DNA from 3 places in the Streptomyces sp. NPDC003327 genome. Region 3 is predicted to be linked to each of the others. Evidence: riboswitches for the same ligand, from Rfam matches in the RefSeq annotation. Region 3 holds a riboswitch; each other region holds the start of a gene.
What was found. A riboswitch is a leader RNA that binds a small molecule or an ion and turns the genes downstream of it on or off. The one in region 3 is predicted to bind cobalamin.
Positions count from the first base shown of each region.

Region 1: it holds a riboswitch for cobalamin, as region 3 does, so the genes downstream of both, ACWDVG_RS28660 (ABC transporter substrate-binding protein) here and ACWDVG_RS21980 (energy-coupling factor ABC transporter permease) in region 3, are expected to answer to the same signal.
Region 2: it holds a riboswitch for cobalamin, as region 3 does, so the genes downstream of both, ACWDVG_RS01725 (cobalamin biosynthesis protein) here and ACWDVG_RS21980 (energy-coupling factor ABC transporter permease) in region 3, are expected to answer to the same signal.

Region 1 is NZ_JBSFSA010000056.1:17,671-23,383, reverse strand. Features, by position in the region: gene ACWDVG_RS28675 (helix-turn-helix transcriptional regulator) at 1-25, opposite strand, end outside; gene ACWDVG_RS28670 (STAS domain-containing protein) at 158-541, shown strand; gene ACWDVG_RS28665 (SRPBCC family protein) at 737-1,270, shown strand; cobalamin riboswitch at 1,423-1,547, shown strand; gene ACWDVG_RS28660 (ABC transporter substrate-binding protein) at 1,726-2,742, shown strand; gene ACWDVG_RS28655 (FecCD family ABC transporter permease) at 2,739-3,845, shown strand; gene ACWDVG_RS28650 (ABC transporter ATP-binding protein) at 3,923-4,729, shown strand; gene ACWDVG_RS28645 (cold-shock protein) at 4,953-5,156, shown strand; gene ACWDVG_RS28640 (DEAD/DEAH box helicase) at 5,416-5,713, shown strand, end outside.
Region 2 is NZ_JBSFSA010000002.1:11,066-16,778, forward strand. Features, by position in the region: gene ACWDVG_RS01715 (anion permease) at 143-1,411, shown strand; gene ACWDVG_RS01720 (hypothetical protein) at 1,424-1,645, shown strand; cobalamin riboswitch at 1,773-1,917, shown strand; gene ACWDVG_RS01725 (cobalamin biosynthesis protein) at 1,951-2,925, shown strand; gene ACWDVG_RS01730 (cobyric acid synthase) at 2,922-4,430, shown strand; gene ACWDVG_RS01735 (putative cobaltochelatase) at 4,522-5,713, shown strand, end outside.
Region 3 is NZ_JBSFSA010000031.1:7,101-12,813, forward strand. Features, by position in the region: gene ACWDVG_RS21955 (PP2C family protein-serine/threonine phosphatase) at 1-769, opposite strand, end outside; gene ACWDVG_RS21960 (MarR family winged helix-turn-helix transcriptional regulator) at 913-1,395, shown strand; gene dhaK (dihydroxyacetone kinase subunit DhaK) at 1,694-2,686, shown strand; gene dhaL (dihydroxyacetone kinase subunit DhaL) at 2,818-3,483, shown strand; gene ACWDVG_RS21975 (PTS-dependent dihydroxyacetone kinase phosphotransferase subunit DhaM) at 3,480-3,890, shown strand; cobalamin riboswitch at 3,998-4,205, shown strand; gene ACWDVG_RS21980 (energy-coupling factor ABC transporter permease) at 4,235-4,930, shown strand; gene ACWDVG_RS21985 (energy-coupling factor ABC transporter substrate-binding protein) at 4,930-5,394, shown strand; gene cbiQ (cobalt ECF transporter T component CbiQ) at 5,399-5,713, shown strand, end outside.

The sequences.
Region 1 (5,713 bases), on a different contig from region 3:
CCTGACCGTCTCCACCGATTCCCATGAAGGCGGTGTTCCCGGGTTTTCGGCGCCCTATGCGAAGTGTTTTTCAGGTAAATACTGACGCATATGCCCCTCCGGGGAGACCCGGATCGGGGTGTCCCCCATGCCCAGCACCGCCCGTCGAGGAGGAGTCGTGACAGTGCTCCCGAACCCGCAGGCGCCCACGCCACCGCAGGTCCCGGACCCCTGCCCGACAGGCATCCACGTCCTCAGTACGCCCGGGACGACCGTCGTCCGCCTCTCCGGGGACATCGACCTCGACCGGGCCGCCGACCTGGACACGGCCCTCGTGCACGCCCTCGCCGAGTGCGAGGACGGCGCCGGGCTCGCACTCGACATGTCCGAGGTCACCTTCTGCGACTCCACCGGCCTCAACGTCCTGCTCCGCGTCCGCCACGAGGCCCTCGCCGAGCACCGGCCCGTCACGATCGTCGCGGCCGGCGGCCGGGTCGCCCGTCTCCTGGACATCACCGGTACGGGCAGCCTCTTCGGCTACCCCCCTCCCCTCCCCGCTTAAGCCCTCGCGCGTCGCGACGAGAGCGGGGTCGCTCCTCCACTCCCGACGGCCCACGCGCAAACGGCCCACGCGCAAAAGGCCCACGCTGTGATCCATCTCAAAGCGTGCGCAGGCGCGTTGGGGCGCCCCGGCCGACTAGCGTGCCGAACCGGACGCCGCGCCGTGCGGGGCGGTGCCACCGACGGAGGGGACGGCATGGACGACATCACCGGCGCGCCGGAAGTGCGGTGCGAGACGCTCGTACGGGCAGGGTGGCAGCGGCTCTGGGAACTCGTGACCGACATCGGGCTGCCCGCCCGGCTGAGCCCCGAACTCCAGCGGGTCGCCTGGCTCGACAGCGCGCGGGAGCCCGCCGTCGGCGCCTGCTTCGAGGGTTTCAACCGGCACTCCCTGGTCGGCGAGTGGCGCACCGTCTCCCGGGTCGTGGAGCTGGACGAACCGCGGACCTTCGCCTGGGCGGTCGTGGACGCCGACGGCCGCTTCGGCGAACCGAACACCGACCCCGCGCGGGCCCTCGCCTCCTGGCGCTTCGACCTGCGGGAGGACGGCGACGGAGTGCTCCTGAGCCACACGGTCCGCGTCGGACCGGGCCGCAGCGGCCTCACGCTGGCGATCGAACGCGCCCCCGAGCGGCGGGACGAGATCGTCGCCTACCGGGTCAAGGAACTGCGCGCCGGAATGGAGGCCACGCTCGACGGCATCAGGCAGCTGGCGGAGACACCCGCCTGAAACACCCGCCTGAGACACCCCCTCGTCCCTCGCCGCGCTGCTCCGCGGCGCCCGGGCCGACCGGCGGAAGGGGCATGGCCCTGTGGTAACTTGCCCGGGCCAGTCGTACCTCTGTACGGACCGCTGCGAGAGCCGCGGTCCGCACACGGGTCAGGGAATCCGGTGGGAATCCGGAACTGACGCGCAGCGGTGAGGGTGACGGGCGGAGCATCGGCCACTGGGGGCACGACGGACCCGGGAAGGCGCTTCGTCCGGACGACCCCGAGTCCGAAGACCTGCTGGCGGCCCCGGCGTCGTCTCGTCGTCCGGGGAGCACCGTACGACAGGCTCCGCGTATGAGCCGTGGACGCAGAGGACGCTCCGTGCCGCTCGCACACCCCTCCCGCACGACCCGTGCCCCCTTCCTTCCCCCTGCCCGTGCTCGTGGCCGCCGTGGCCGGGCCCGGACCGCGGCGCTGCTCCTCACCGGAGTCCTGCTCGCCACCGGATGCGGGGGAGGGGGAGCCTCACCGGCACCGGACCACCGGGCCGAGGGGCCCGCGGCCTCCGGATACCCCGTCACCCTCGACAACTGCGGGCAGCGCGTGCGGATCGACCGTGCGCCGCAGCGGGCCGTCGCCCTCGACCAGGGGTCGGCGGAGATCCTGCTCTCGCTCGGCCTCGCGGACCGCATGGTCGGCACGGCCACCTGGACCGACCCCGTCCTGAAGGGCCTGGAAAAGGCGAACGCCGGAGTTCCCCGGCTCGCCGACCGCTACCCGTCCTTCGAGAAGGTCCTCGACACCGAGCCCGACTTCGCCACCGCCTCCTTCCTCTACACCCTCGGCAAGGGCGGGGTGGCGCCCCGCGAGCAGTTCGAGAAACTCGGCGTCCCCACCTACCTCTCGCCCACCGACTGCGTCGGCAAGGACAACAGCGGCGACGGCGACGGCGTCCGCACCCGCCCGCTCACCATGGAGACGGTGTACGGCGAAATCCGCGACCTGGCCCGGGTGTTCGGCGTCCCGGAGCGCGGTGAGCGGCTCGTCGCCCAGCTCAGGGCCCGCGTCGCGAAGGCCACGGCGGGCGCCGACTTCGGCAACGCGTCCGTCCTGTACTGGTTCTCCGACGCCGAGGCGCCCTACATGGCCGGCTGCTGCGGTGCGCCGGGCATCGTCACGGGGGCCCTCGGCATCAGGAACGTCTTCGACGACACCCGCGAGGAGTGGCCCCGGATCAACTGGGAGACCGTCGCGGACCGGGACCCGGACGTCCTCGTCATCGGCGACCTCACGCGCAGGGCGCAGTCGGGCGAGAGCGCCGCGAAGAAGATCGCGTTCCTGGAGTCCCACCCCGTCACCCGGAACATGACGGCGGTACGGAACAAGCGGTACGTGCTCCTCAGCGGCCAGGCCCTCAACCCGACCCTCCGCACCGTCGAGGGCATCGAGAAGGTGGCGGCCGCGCTGCGCTCGTACGGGCTCGGCGCGTGACCACCACGCTCGGCCCCGACTCCGGCCCTGGCCCTGGCCCCGAGCCCGATCGCCGCCCCGGCCCCGGCCCGCGCGGGGTCGGCCTCGGGCTCGGCGTCCTCGGCGGGGTCGTGCTCCTCTGCGCCTCCGTCGCGGGGGCGATCACCTTCGGCCCCGCGGACATCCGGGTCGGCGACGTCTGGTCCACGGTCGCCGCCCACCTGGGCGGGGACGTCTCCGGCCTCTCCCCGATCCGGGACGGCATCGTCTGGAACCTCCGCCTGCCCCGCACCCTCCTCGCGGCCGTGTGCGGCGCGGGGCTTGCCGTCTGCGGGGTGGTGCTGCAGTCCCTGCTGCGCAACCCGCTCGCCGACCCGTTCGTCCTCGGCGTCTCCTCCGGGGCCTCGACCGGCGCGGTCGCCGTCGTCGTCCTCGGCGTCGGCGGGGGAGTCGTCTCGGTCACCGGAGGCGCCTTCGCCGGGGCGGTCTGCTCCTTCGCCCTCGTCCTGCTGCTCAGCCACACCCTCGGCGGGTCGGCGGACCGGGTCGTCCTCGCCGGCGTCGCGGCCATGCAGCTGTTCTCCGCCCTCACCTCCTTCGTCGTGATGACGGCCGCCGACGCGGAGACCACCCGGGGGGTGCTCTTCTGGCTGCTCGGTTCGCTCGCCGGGGCCGACTGGACCGACGTGGCCGTGTGCGGGGCGGTGCTGGCCGCGGCCGTGCTGGTCTGCGGCGGCTGCGCGAGGACCCTGGACGCCTTCGCCTTCGGCGAGGAGGCGGCGGCCGCGCTCGGCGTCTCCGTGGCCAGGACCCGCCTCGTCCTGCTCTCCGTCACCGCCCTGCTCACCGCCGCCCTGGTCTCCTCCGCGGGAGCCATCGGCTTCGTTGGGCTCGTCCTGCCGCACGCCGTCCGCGCCCTCGTCGGCCCCGGCCACACCCGGCTGCTGCCCGTGACCGCCCTCGCCGGAGCCGTCTTCCTCGTCTGGGCGGACACCCTCGCGCGTACGGTCCTCGACCCCCAGGAGGTCCCGGTGGGCGTGGTGACCTCCCTCGTCGGCGTACCGGCGTTCGTCCTCGTCCTCTACCGCACCCGCAGCGCCGGGGGCACCGGGAGCACCCCGTGACCGCGACCCCCGCACCCCACGGCACGGCACCCGGGGCGCCGCCGGAAGGCCCCGTGGCCGGACCCTCGCACGGGCCCGTGGCCGGACCGGGGGTCGGGCTGCGCGCCGAGCGCGTCTCCCGTACGGCGGGGGGCGCCCTCGTCCTCGACGGCGTGAGCCTCGCCCCCCGGCCGGGCACCGTCACCGGTCTCCTCGGCCCCAACGGCTCGGGCAAGTCCACGCTGCTGCGCCTCCTGGCCGGGGTCTCCGCCCCGGACACCGGCGTCGTGACCCTCGACGGCGACCCGATGCGTACGATCCCGCGCCGCGCGGTCGCCCAGCGGCTCGCCACCGTCGAGCAGCACGCCGACACGCAGGTCGACCTCACCGTCGCCGACATCGTCCGGCTCGGCCGCGTCCCCCACCGCCGCGCCTGGTCGGGGCCCTCCGCGGCCGACGCGGCCGCCGTCCGCTCCGCCCTCGCGCGCACCGGACTGACCGACCGGGCCCACCGGAACTGGCGCACGCTCTCCGGCGGCGAACGCCAGCGCGTCCAGATCGCCCGCGCCCTCGCACAGGAACCGCGCGAGCTGCTCCTCGACGAGCCCACCAACCACCTCGACATCCAGCACCAGTTGGAACTCCTGTCCCTGATCGCCGGCCTGCGGCTGACCACCGTCGTCGCCCTGCACGACCTCAACCTCGCCGCCCTCCACTGCGCACGGCTCGTCGTCCTGAAGGAGGGCCGGGTGGTGGCCGCGGGCGAACCCCACGAGGTGCTCACCGAGGAGCTGATCGCCGACGTCTACGGAGTCCGTGCCGCCGTGACCAGGCCCGGCCCCGACGGGCGTCCCCACGTGCGATTCCTCGGCACTCTGCACCCCGCCCCGGGCCCCGCCGCGTGACGACGACGCGCCCGGAGTGCGAGTGCGCTTTCGTGCAGCGCGTCGGCACGGTACAGTCGAAGGAGTTGCAGTTGTGGTTCCCATAGACTTCAAGTGCTCGGGCGACGTGACGTTGCCGGGCACTTTTTGTTTTTTCGGTGTTTTCCGGACGGGGCAATCATCGCGGCGACGCCGGAGCGCACACGGTGTGCGGTCCGGGCACTGCCCCGAAGGAGATTTTGGTATGGCTACCGGCACCGTGAAGTGGTTCAACTCGGAAAAGGGCTTCGGCTTCATCGAGCAGGAGGGTGGCGGCCCGGACGTCTTCGCCCACTACTCCAACATCGCGACCTCCGGCTTCCGTGAGCTGCAGGAGGGCCAGAAGGTGACCTTCGACGTCACGCAGGGCCAGAAGGGCCCGCAGGCGGAGAACATCCTTCCCGCCTGACGTCGCACGTCCGTCGCGGCCGACGCCCCCGCCCCCAGGGCGGGGGCGTCGGCCGTCGCCGTCGTACCGCAGCCCCGCCGAGGAAGGCCGCCCTCTCATGACCCGCTCCGACCACTCCGGTCACACGGACCGCTCCGACCTCCCCGGCGCCGCGGACGCCCAGGACGACTCGGACCGCTCCGACCGCCCGGACGCGTCGTCCGGTGCTCCCGCGCTCCCCGCGACGGAGGACTTCGCCGCGACGGAGGGCTCCGCCGTGATGCAGGGCTTCGCCGCGATGGGGCTGCCCGACGCGGTGCTGCGCACGCTGACCGACCAGGGCGTCACCACCCCCTTTCCGATCCAGGCCGCCACCCTCCCGGCCGCCCTCGCCGGCCGGGACGTCCTCGGCCGCGGCCGCACCGGCTCCGGCAAGACGCTCGCCTTCGGCCTCGCGCTCCTCGCCCGTACGGCGGGCCGCCGCGCCGACGCCAAGCGCCCGCTCGCCCTGGTGCTCGTCCCCACCCGGGAACTCGCCCAGCAGGTGACCGACGCCCTCACCCCGTACGCGGACGCGC
Region 2 (5,713 bases), on a different contig from region 3:
TGGACAACCGGCCCGCCGAAGCGCGAAGCGGAATGTCTTGACACCGGTTCGGGACACCATGCCGCCCGGCCCAGTTCACCTTCCGTTCACCCAGGTTGCTTACGTTCGACGAGCCACTGACGTCAAACGATTGCCTGGGTAAATGGAACACATCACGCTGCTGCTCGCCATTGTGGTCGTGACAGCTCTCGTGTTCGATTTCACGAACGGTTTCCACGACACCGCCAACGCGATGGCCACGACCATCTCGACCGGTGCGCTCAAGCCGAAGACGGCGGTGGCCATGTCCGCCGTGCTGAACCTCGTCGGCGCCTTCCTCTCCGTGGAGGTCGCCAAGACGATCTCCAAGGGACTCGTCAACGAAGAGGGCATCCAGCCAGAAGTCATCCTCGCCGCACTCGTCGGCGCCATCCTCTGGAACCTCGTGACCTGGCTGGTCGGACTGCCGTCCAGCTCCTCCCACGCCCTGATGGGCGGCCTCATCGGCGCGACCGTGGCCTCGATCGGCGTCAGCGGCGTCAACGGCGGTGTCGTCGTCACCAAGGTCCTCATCCCGGCGGTCGCCGCCCCGATCGTCGCCGGCGCGGCCGCGATGCTCGCCTCCCGCCTCACGTACCGCCTCGACCGGAACGTGAACGCCAAGACGTCGGAGAAGGGCTACCGGGCCGGCCAGATCGCCTCCGCCGGTCTCGTCTCGCTCGCCCACGGCACCAACGACGCCCAGAAGACCATGGGCATCATCACCCTCGCCCTGGTCGCAGGCGGCGCCATCGCCCCCGGCTCGAACCCGCCCCTGTGGGTCATCGTCTCCGCCGGCCTGGCGATCGCGCTCGGCACCTACCTCGGCGGCTGGCGCATCATCCGCACCATGGGCAAGGGCCTCACCGACCTCCAGCCGCAGCAGGGCTTCGCCGCGCAGACCAGCGCCGCCACGGTCATCCTGGCCTCCTCGCACCTGGGCTACTCCCTCTCGACCACGCACGTCTGCTCCGGCGGCGTCATGGGCGCGGGCCTCGGCCGCAAGGGCGGAGTCGTCCGCTGGTCGACCGCCACCCGCATGTTCGTCGCGTGGGGCCTGACCCTGCCGGCCGCCGGCCTCGTCGGCGCGGGCGCCGAGTTCGTCGCCCGCCAGGGCGACTGGGGCGTCTACACGGTCGCGGCCTTCCTCGTCGCCTCCTGCGTGGCCATCTGGCTGATCTCCCGCCGCCAGGTGGTCGACCACACCAACGTCAACGACGTCGAGTCCGGCGACGACGAGCCCGCGGGCGTCGTGACCACCGCCATCGCGGCCGTCACCCCGCCGCCGGCCGGCACCGTCGCCGCCGTCGCGGACGAGGACCTCAAGACCACCATCCCGGCGCCGGCTCCCACGGACCCGGCCGCTCCCCCGGCCCCCGCCGCAGCGGTGTAAGGAACGAACGACATGAAGATCGACTGGGCAGCTCTCGGCTCCGTCTTCGGAGTCAGCCTCGTGGCGACCGTCGCCCTCGTGGGCCTCTTCACCCTCGGCATCATCGGCCTCGGCAAGCAGGAGGAGGCCGCCGCCCAGGGCGGCTCCGCCGCCCTGGCCCGCACCGGCGCCTACGCCTGCTTCACCCTGTGCGCGGCGGCCGTGGCCTACGGCATCTACCTGATCGTCGCCTGACGGCCCCCGGGCCGACAGTCCGCACGTGACCGGCGGGGCGGTCCGCACCTCAGGGTGCGGGCCGCCCCGTCGCCGTGTCTGTGGCGCTCCGCACAGTGACCCCCCGCAGGTCAAGGTGAGTTGACGGTTGTTCTCGGCGCGTGGTGGACTGCCGGGGCCATTACGGCGGCAAGGAAGAGGAAGTCCGGTGCGATTCCGGCGCGGTCCCGCCACTGTGACCGGCCCCCGCCAGGGGTCCGGGAGCCAGGAACTCTCGCCGCCGGTCACGTCGATCCAGGGCGCGGACCCTGAGTGAGGACAAGCGCATGCCCGGCCGCAGCCGCAGCGTTTCGAGAGCCACCGGTGTCTTCGCGTACGGAGCGGCCGCCGGCCTCGCCGTCGACCTGCTCCTCGGCGACCCCCGCCGCGGCCACCCCGTCGCCGCCTTCGGCCGCGCCGCCGGCGCCGTCGAACAGGCCATCTGGCGCGACCACCGGGGCCGGGGCGCCCTCCACACCGCCGTCTGCGCCGGTACGACCGTCGCCGCGGGCGCCCTCGCCGCCCGCGCCGTACGGAGCAGCCGCCTCGCCTCCACCGCCCTGACCGCCGCCTCCGTGTGGGCCGTCGTCGGCGGTACGACCCTGGGCCGGGAGGCCCGCGCCGTCGGCGGGGCGCTCGCCGCCGGCGACCTGGAGGTGGCCCGGGAACGGCTGCCCCACCTGTGCGGGCGCGACCCGCACTCCCTCGACGGCCCCGCGATGGCCCGGGCCGTCGTCGAATCGGTCGCCGAGAACACCTCCGACGCCGTCGTCGGCGCCCTCTTCTGGGGGGCCGTCGCGGGCGTGCCGGGGCTCGTCGGCTTCCGGGCCGTCAACACCCTCGACGCCATGGTCGGGCACAGGTCGCCCCGCCACCGCCGCTTCGGCTGGGCCTCCGCCCGCCTCGACGACGTGGCCGGCTGGCCCGGCGCCCGGCTGACCGCCGTGCTCGCCGCGGCGGCCGGGGGGAACCCGCGCGGGGCCGTGCGGGCCTGGCGGGCCGACGCGGCCCGGCACCCCAGCCCCAACGCGGGACCCGTCGAGGCCTCCTTCGCGGGGGCGCTCGGCGTACGGCTCGGGGGGACCCTCTCGTACGGCGGCCGGGTCGAGCACCGGCCCGTCCTCAACGGGGAGGGGCGGCCCGTCGAGGTCGCCGACATCGAACGGGCGGTCCGGCTCTCCCGCCGGGTCACCGGACTGACCCTGGCCGCCTGCGTGGGCGGCCGGCTGATCGCGGACGCACTGAAGCGGAGGACCAAGTGAGGGGTGGGGGGCTGCTCGTCGCCGGCACCACGTCGGACGCGGGCAAGAGCGTCGTGACGGCCGGGATCTGCCGCTGGCTGGTCCGCAAGGGCCTGAAGGTGGCGCCGTTCAAGGGACAGAACATGTCCCTCAACTCCTTCGTCACTCGCGAGGGCGCCGAGATCGGCCGCGCCCAGGCCATGCAGGCGCAGGCCGCGCGGGTGGAACCGACCGCGCTGATGAACCCGGTCCTGCTGAAGCCGGGCAGCGACCGGTCGAGCCAGGTCGTCCTGATGGGCAAGCCGGTCGGCGAGCTGAGCGCCCGCGGCTACCACGGCGGGCGGCAGCAGGAGCTGTTTGAGCCGGTCCTGGCCTGCCTGGAGGAGCTGCGGGCCACGCACGACGCCGTCATCTGCGAGGGCGCCGGCAGCCCGGCCGAGATCAACCTGCGGCGCACCGACATCGTGAACATGGGGATCGCGCGGGCCGCGCGGCTGCCCGTGGTCGTCGTCGGGGACATCGACCGGGGCGGGGTCTTCGCCCAGTTCTTCGGCACGACGGCGCTCCTCGGCCCCGAGGACCAGTCGCTGGTGGCGGGCTACCTCGTCAACAAGTTCCGCGGTGACGTGACCCTCCTCGAACCGGGCCTCGACATGCTGCACGGGCTGACCGGGCGCCGGACGCTCGGCGTGCTGCCGTACGCGCACGGCCTCGGCATCGACGAGGAGGACGGCCTGCGGGTCTCCCTGCGCGGCGCCGTCCGCGAGTCGGTCGTCGCGCCGCCGGTCGGCGAGGACGTGCTGCGGGTCGCCGTCTGCGCCGTACCGCTGATGTCGAACTTCACCGACGTGGACGCGCTGGCCGCCGAGCCGGGCGTCGTCGTCCGGTTCGTGGACCGGGCCGAGGAACTCGTCGACGCGGACCTCGTCGTCGTCCCCGGCACCCGCGGGACGGTGAAGGCGCTGGCCTGGCTGCGGGAGCGGGGGCTCGCCGACGCGCTCGTCCGGCGCGCCGCCGAGGGGCGGCCGGTGCTCGGCGTCTGCGGCGGCTTCCAGGTCCTCGGCGAGCACATCGAGGACGAGGTCGAGTCGCGGGCGGGCGCCGTCGACGGGCTCGGGCTGCTGCCCGTGCGCGTCCGGTTCGCCCGCGAGAAGACCCTCGCGCGGCCGGTGGGCGAGGCGCTCGGCGAGCGGGTCGAGGGGTACGAGATCCACCACGGCGTCGCCACCGTCGACGGCGGGGAGCCGTTCCTCGACGGGTGCCGGGTCGGCGCCGTCTGGGGCACGCACTGGCACGGCTCCCTGGAGAGCGACGGATTCCGCCGGGCGTTCCTGCGGGAGGTCGCGGCGGCGGCGGGGCGGCGGTTCGTGCCGGCGCCGGACACGTCGTTCGGGACCCTGCGCGAGGAGCAGCTGGACCGGCTCGGCGACCTGATCGAGGAGCACGCCGACACGGGCGCGCTGCTGCGGCTGATCGAGGAGGGCGCGCCGGCGGGGCTGCCGTTCGTCCCGCCGGGTGCGCCGTGAGCACGGGCCGGGGCCCGGGGCGCCGCACGGCCGCCGCCCACCTCCCGCTGATCTTTTCCGCGTCGTCGCGACCCGAAGGAGCCACCCTCCGATGAGCACCCGCTACCCGTTCACCGCCGTCGTCGGCATGGACGACCTGCGGCTCGCGCTGCTGCTGAACGCCGTCAGCCCGGCGGTGGGCGGCGTCCTCGTGCGCGGCGAGAAGGGAACCGCGAAGTCCACGGCCGTCCGGGCGCTCGCCGAGCTGCTTCCCGAGGTCCCGGTCGTCCCCGGGTGCCGGTTCAGCTGCGACCCGGCGTCGCCCGACCCCGGCTGCCCGGACGGGCCGCACGACCGGGGGGCCGGGGCGTCCGCGCGGCCCGCGCGGATGGTCGAGCTGCCCGTCGGCGCGTCCGAGGACCGGCTGGTCGGCGCGCTCGACATCGAGAAGGCGCTCGCCGACGGCGTGAAGGCCTTCGAGCCGGGGCTCCTGGCCGCCGCGCACCGGGGCATCCTCTACGTCGACGAGGTCAACCTCCTCAGCGACCACCTGATCGACCATCTGCTCGACGCCGCCGCCATGGGCGCCTCCCACGTGGAGCGCGAGGGCGTCTCCGTGCGGCACGCGGCACGGTTCCTGCTCGTCGGGACCATGAACCCCGAAGAGGGCGAGCTGCGGCCGCAGTTGCTCGACCGGTTCGGCCTCACGGTGGAGGTCGCGGCCTCCCGCGTGCCCGAGCAGCGGGTCGAGGTCGTCCGGCGGCGGCTCGCCTTCGAGGACGACCCGGCCGCGTTCGCCGCGCGCTGGGCGGGCGAGGAGACCGCGCTGCGGGCGCGGATCGTCGCCGCGCGCGCCCTGCTGCCGGAGGTGGTCCTCGGGGACGCCGCGCTGCTCCAGATCGCCGCGACCTGCGCCGCGTTCGAGGTGGACGGCATGCGCGCCGACATCGTGATGGCCCGGACCGCGACCGCGCTCGCGGCGTGGGCGGGCCGGACCGAGGTGACCTCGGAGGACGTGCGGCAGGCCGCGCTGCTCGCGCTGCCGCACCGGCGGCGGCGCAACCCCTTCGACGCGCCGGGCCTCGACGAGGACAAGCTCGACGAGACCCTGGAGCAGTTCAAGGGCGAGGAGCCGGACGAGGACCCGGAGCCGGACGGCCCCGGCGACGGCGGTCCGGACAACGGCGGTCCCGGCGACGGCGGTCCGGGGGGCGGTCCGGACGGCGGGGGCGTCCCGCCGCAGGGCGGCGAGGCGCCCGCGCCCGAGACCGAAGGGGCTCCCGAGACCGAAGGGAAGCCGGAGG
Region 3 (5,713 bases):
TCAGGACCGACAAGTAGCAACGGCCCTGGTAGTGCGCGTAGACGGCCTGGTCGGCCAGCGCCGCCTGGTCCGCCATGGGAATGCCGGCGCGTCGCGCGTTGCGCAGGGCGTTGATGGCCAGGTTCGTCAGCAGGGCCGCCTCTATCCCCTCCCCCATGCCGTTGGTGACGTACAGCACCAGACGGTCGGCGCTGGCCGACCAGTCGAAGTTGTCACCGAAGATCGCGTACGCCGGCTCCAGCTGGGCTCCGAGGTCGTACTCGGGGCGCGAGCAGGAACGGCCGGGCAACAGCTGCCACTGCATCTCCGCTGCCAGCGTGAGCCGGTCCTTGCGCCTCGCCTGGAGGTAGAGGTCGGTGTCGCGCTCGGCCACCACCACCTCGTGCCCCAGCACGTCCGCGATCGCCGCGAGTTCGGTCTCCCACCTCCCCGCGGTCTCGCCGTCGGGGAAGGTCATCGACAGCACCCCGAGCCGGTCCCCCCGCACGCTGACCGGCAGGTGCAGACGGGTTCGGCCGCCGTCGGCGCTCTCCCGGTACGGCGCCTGCGAGCCGAAGGCGCGGCCGGCCGGACTGTTGTGCACCGACACCGGCTCCAGCGTGTGCGGCAGCACCGACACCGGCTGAAGCACCGTCAGGCCGTAGTCGGCCATGAACAGCTCCACGTCCCGCGCGCCGTACCGGTCGACCAGCACCGCGCGAACCGCATCGAGCAACTCGTGGGGAGCCGCTGTCCGCAGAGCGCGTTCAGCGGCCACAAATCTTTCCATAAGGGATAACACCCATCTTTCTCCGCAGAGACTCGCCTCTCGACCACGAGCCAGGCCTCAAACGGGACACAACGATCCCACGGGCATGTCTGACCCGTACGTACGCCTAGTACGCTGACAGGCACCCCAGTGCCTGCGAGAGTGTGACCGTGACTGCCTTCCGCCGCCCCGAGCCCGACGAGGTCGCGCGTGTGACCACGACGGCATCAGAGCTCCTGGAAGTCGTGTGGGGCCGGGCCTCGACCGCGCCCACCTCCGCGTCCCAGCTCCGTGCGCTGTACATCCTCGAGCACCACGAGGGCATCAACCTGCGCACCCTCGCCGAAGGCATGGCGTCCTCGGCGCCGTCCACCAGCCGCCTCTGCGACCGACTGCACGCGGCGGGTTTCATCGAGCGCGTGGCGAGCGCGGAGGACAGGCGCGAGGTGCGCCTGCGCCTGAGCAGCCACGGCCGCGCCTTTCTCGCCGACCTGCGGGCCCGCCGGGAGACGGAGCTGCAGAAGGTGCTGGAGGACATGCCCGCCACCAAGCGCGTCGCGCTCCTGGAGGGACTGGAAGCCTTCTGCTCCACCGCGGCGGCGCAGATACACGGCGAACCCCTGGACGCCGACAGCTGGACAGCCTGAACGGCGCCAGCACCCGGAGCGATCCCCGCCCACCGGAGCATTCCTGGTCCTTCCCCGTGCGTCCGACCTGGATACTTTGTTGCCTCACGGCCATAGTTGTCAAACGACAACCATCTCGTGGATGGCTCTCATCTCGGCCCTCCTACCCCCGATCGCCCGCCGTGAGCCGATGGGGCCCGGCCACCTCCCCCGCCCCTTCCGACCTGTACCCGCGTGCGGTCGTGCGCCGATAATGGCCTGGTGGCGCGCGTGCGCGACGATCGATCCGCCTGACTGCTCCTCTCACCAGGAGGTATCCGTGAGGATGCTGATCAATGTTCCCGAGACGGTCGTCGCCGACGCCCTGCGCGGCATGGCCGCCGCGCACCCCGGGCTCACCGTGGACGTCGAACGGCGGGTCGTGGTCCGGCGGGACGCGCCGGTGGCCGGAAAGGTGGCGCTTGTCTCCGGGGGCGGATCGGGGCACGAGCCGCTGCACGGCGGGTTCGTCGGGCCCGGGATGCTGGCGGCGGCCTGTCCCGGCGAGGTGTTCACCTCGCCCGTACCGGACCAGATGGTGCGGGCCGCGGCCGCGGTCGACAGCGGCGCCGGGGTGCTGTTCGTCGTCAAGAACTACACCGGTGACGTGCTGAACTTCGAGATGGCGGCGGAGCTCGCGGAGGACGAGGGCATCCAGGTCGCCCGGGTCCTCGTCGACGACGACGTGGCCGTGGTGGACAGCCTCTCCACGGCGGGGCGGCGTGGCACCGGGGCGACGCTCTTCGTGGAGAAGATCGCCGGAGCCGCCGCCGAGGAGGGCGCGCCGCTGGAGCGCGTCGAGGCGATCGCCCGCCGGGTCAACGAGCGGTCCCGCTCCTTCGGTGTCGCGCTGAGCGCCTGCACCACGCCCGCGAAGGGCTCTCCGACCTTCGACCTGCCGCCCGGGGAACTGGAGTTGGGGATCGGCATCCACGGCGAGCCGGGGCGCGAGCGGCGGCCGATGATGACCTCGGGCGAGATCGCGGACGTCGCCGTGGACGCCGTCCTCGACGACCTGCGGCCGTCCGGGCCGGTCCTCGCGCTGGTGAACGGGATGGGCGGCACCCCGCTGCTCGAACTGTACGGGTTCACGGCGGAGGTGACGCGGGTGCTGGGCGAGCGCGGGGTGCCGGTCGCGCGCACACTCGTCGGCAACTACGTGACCTCCCTGGACAGGGCGGGCTGCTCGGTCACCCTGTGCGAGGCGGACGAGGAGCTGCTGCGGCTCTGGGACGCGCCCGTGGAGACGCCCGCGCTGCGCTGGGGTCGGTGACCGCGGCGCGAGGGGGCGCAGGTGGCGACGGTGCCCGAGTCGGTGCCGATGTCGGTGCCGATGTCGGTGTCGGTGTCGGTGTCGGTGTCGGTGTCGGTGAGCAGTGCAGTCGGACGGGAGAGGGCGAGCGGATGACGGAGACCTACGGCGCGGAGTTCCTGGTGCGCTGGCTGACCACGGCGGCGGCCGGCGTCGACCGCGAGGCGGACCGGCTCACGGAGCTGGACTCGGCGATCGGCGACGCCGACCACGGTGCCAATCTTCGGCGCGGCTTCGCGGCCCTGACCGAGATCCTGGCGAAGGAACCGCCGGGCACCCCGGGGGCGGTGCTCGTGGCCGCCGGGAGGCAGTTGATCTCCACGGTGGGCGGGGCGTCGGGACCGCTGTACGGGACGCTGCTGCGCCGCGCCGGGAAGACGCTGGGCGAGGACGCCCGGGTCACGCGGGAGCAGCTCGCCGCGGCGCTGGACGCCGGGGTGTCCGCCGTTTCGCAACTGGGCGGTGCGCGGGTCGGTGACAAGACGATGCTGGACGCGCTCGTGCCGGGGGTGGCGGGGCTGCGGGAGTCCTTCGCCGCGGGGCGGGCGGCGGCCGCGGAGGGCGCCGTGGGGACCGTACCGCTGCGGGCCCGCAAGGGCAGGGCGAGTTATCTCGGCGAGCGTTCGGTGGGGCACCAGGATCCGGGGGCGGCCTCCTCGGCGCTGCTCCTGGCCGCCCTGGAGGAGGCCGCGCGGGCCGAGGCCGTATCAGCCGAGGCGGCGGACGGCGGCGTGGCGGGCGCGGAGGGCTCGGCGTGAGCGCCGCGCCGCGGGTCGGCATCGTCCTGGTCTCGCACAGCGCCGCGGTCGCCGCTTCGGTGGCGGTGCTGGCCCGCGGGCTCGCGGGTGGCGGGGAGACGGCCCGGGTCATGCCCGCGGGCGGGCTCCCGGACGGGGGCCTGGGGACGAGCGCGGAGCTGATCGCGGAGGCGGTGAGGGCCGCAGACGAGGGCGCAGGGGTGGCGCTCCTGGTCGATCTGGGCAGTGCGGTGCTGACCGTCAAGGCGCTGCTCGCGGAGGGCGACGAGCTGCCCGAGGGCGCCCGGCTCGTCGACGCGCCGTTCGTGGAAGGAGCCGTCGCCGCGCTGGTGACGGCGAGCGCGGGCGGTGACCTCGACGCGGTGGCGGCCGCGGCTTCGGAGGCGTACGCGTACCGGAAGGCATGAGCCCCCGTCGGCGGCCGGGGCGTGCTGCGGCGACACCGTCGGGCCGCCCCGGGCGACCGCGCCGCGTGAGTGACGGAACGCACGGAGTGGCGACCGTGTTGTGATGCACCTGGTCAACGCACTAGGGTCATGCCGCCTTGGTGTTCGGGAAACCGGTGCAGTACCGGTGCGGCCCTCGCCACTGTGATCGGGAGGTCCGGCTCCGTCCCTCAGGGGAAGCCACTGCTCCGCCGCGGGAGACCGCTGCGGGGTGGGAAGGCGGAGTCGGGCGGCATGACCGTCAGCCAGGAGACCGGCCAAGGTGCGTTGTCCATCCACGAGGTGCTGGAGAGGGTCTCCCAACCATGCATATAGCCGAGGGGTATCTGCCCCCTGTGCACGCCGCCGCCTGGAGCGTCGCGGCCGCGCCGTTCGTCGTCCACGGGGTCCGCGCGCTGACCCGTGAAGTCCGCTCGAACCCCGAGTCCACCCTGCTGCTCGGCGCCTCCGGCGCCTTCACCTTCGTCCTGTCCGCGCTCAAGCTGCCCTCGGTGACGGGAAGTTGTTCCCATCCGACGGGGACGGGGCTGGGCGCGATCCTGTTCCGGCCGCCGATCATGGCGGTACTCGGTACGATCACGCTCCTCTTCCAGGCGCTGCTGCTGGCCCACGGCGGTCTGACGACGCTGGGCGCCAACGCCTTCTCGATGGCGATCGTCGGGCCCTGGGCGGGGTACGGGACGTACGCCCTGCTGCGCCGGACCGGCGCGCCGCTGATGGTGAGCGTGTTCTTCGGCGCGTTCGTCGCCGACCTCTCGACGTACTGCGTGACCAGTGTGCAGCTGGCGCTCGCGTTCCCGGACCCGGGCAGCGGCGTCCTCGGCGCGCTCGCCAAGTTCGGCGGCATCTTCGCGCTCACGCAGATTCCGCTGGCCGTGAGCGAGGGCCTGCTCACGGTGCTCGTGATGCGGCTGCTCACGCAGTCCAGCAAGGGTGACCTGATCCGGCTGGGCGTGCTCTCCCGGCCGGCCGCCGCGCAGCGCGAGGGGGCGACGGCGTGATGAGCCGGAACGCGAAGATCAACAGTCTGCTGCTGCTCGTCGTGGCGGCGCTGGCGGTCCTGCCGCTGGCCCTCGGCCTCGGCGACCACAAGGAGGAGCCCTTCGCGGGCGCGGACGGGGAGGCGGAGTCCGCGATCACGGAGCTCCAGCCCGACTACGAGCCCTGGTTCAGCCCGCTGTACGAGCCGCCGTCCGGCGAGATCGAGTCGGCGCTGTTCTCGCTCCAGGCGGCACTGGGCGCCGGTGTCCTCGCGTACTACTTCGGGCTGCGGCGCGGCCGGAGGCAGGGCGAGGCGCGCGCGGCGGAGAAGGCGGAGCGGGGGGAGAGGTCGGAGCAGGCGCAGGGCACGCAGGACGCGGAGAAGGCGGAGGAGCCCGCGCCCGGCACCGCTGCGGCCCTCGCGGACGGGTCCCGCGCCGACGGGCCCCGCCCGAACGGGTCCCTCGCGCGGCGCGGCGACTAGCGCCGTGCTGCCGATCGACGCGGCGGCGCACCGCAGTCGCTGGCGCCGCCGCCATCCCGCCGAGAAGGCGCTGCTCGGCTTCGGGCTGACCCTGTGCGCCGTCTGTCTTCCGCCCTGGCCGGGCGCGGTGCTCGTCGCCGCGGTCACGCTGGCCGTGCTCCTCGGTCCGGCGGGCGTGCCGGGCCGGGGGCTGTGGCGGGCCTTCCGCATCCCGCTCGGGTTCTGCGTGACGGGCGCGGTGCCGCTGCTCTTCGAGGTCGGCGGCGACCGGGGGCTCGTGGCCCTCGCCGCCGACGGGCCGGTGCACGCGGGCGAGCTG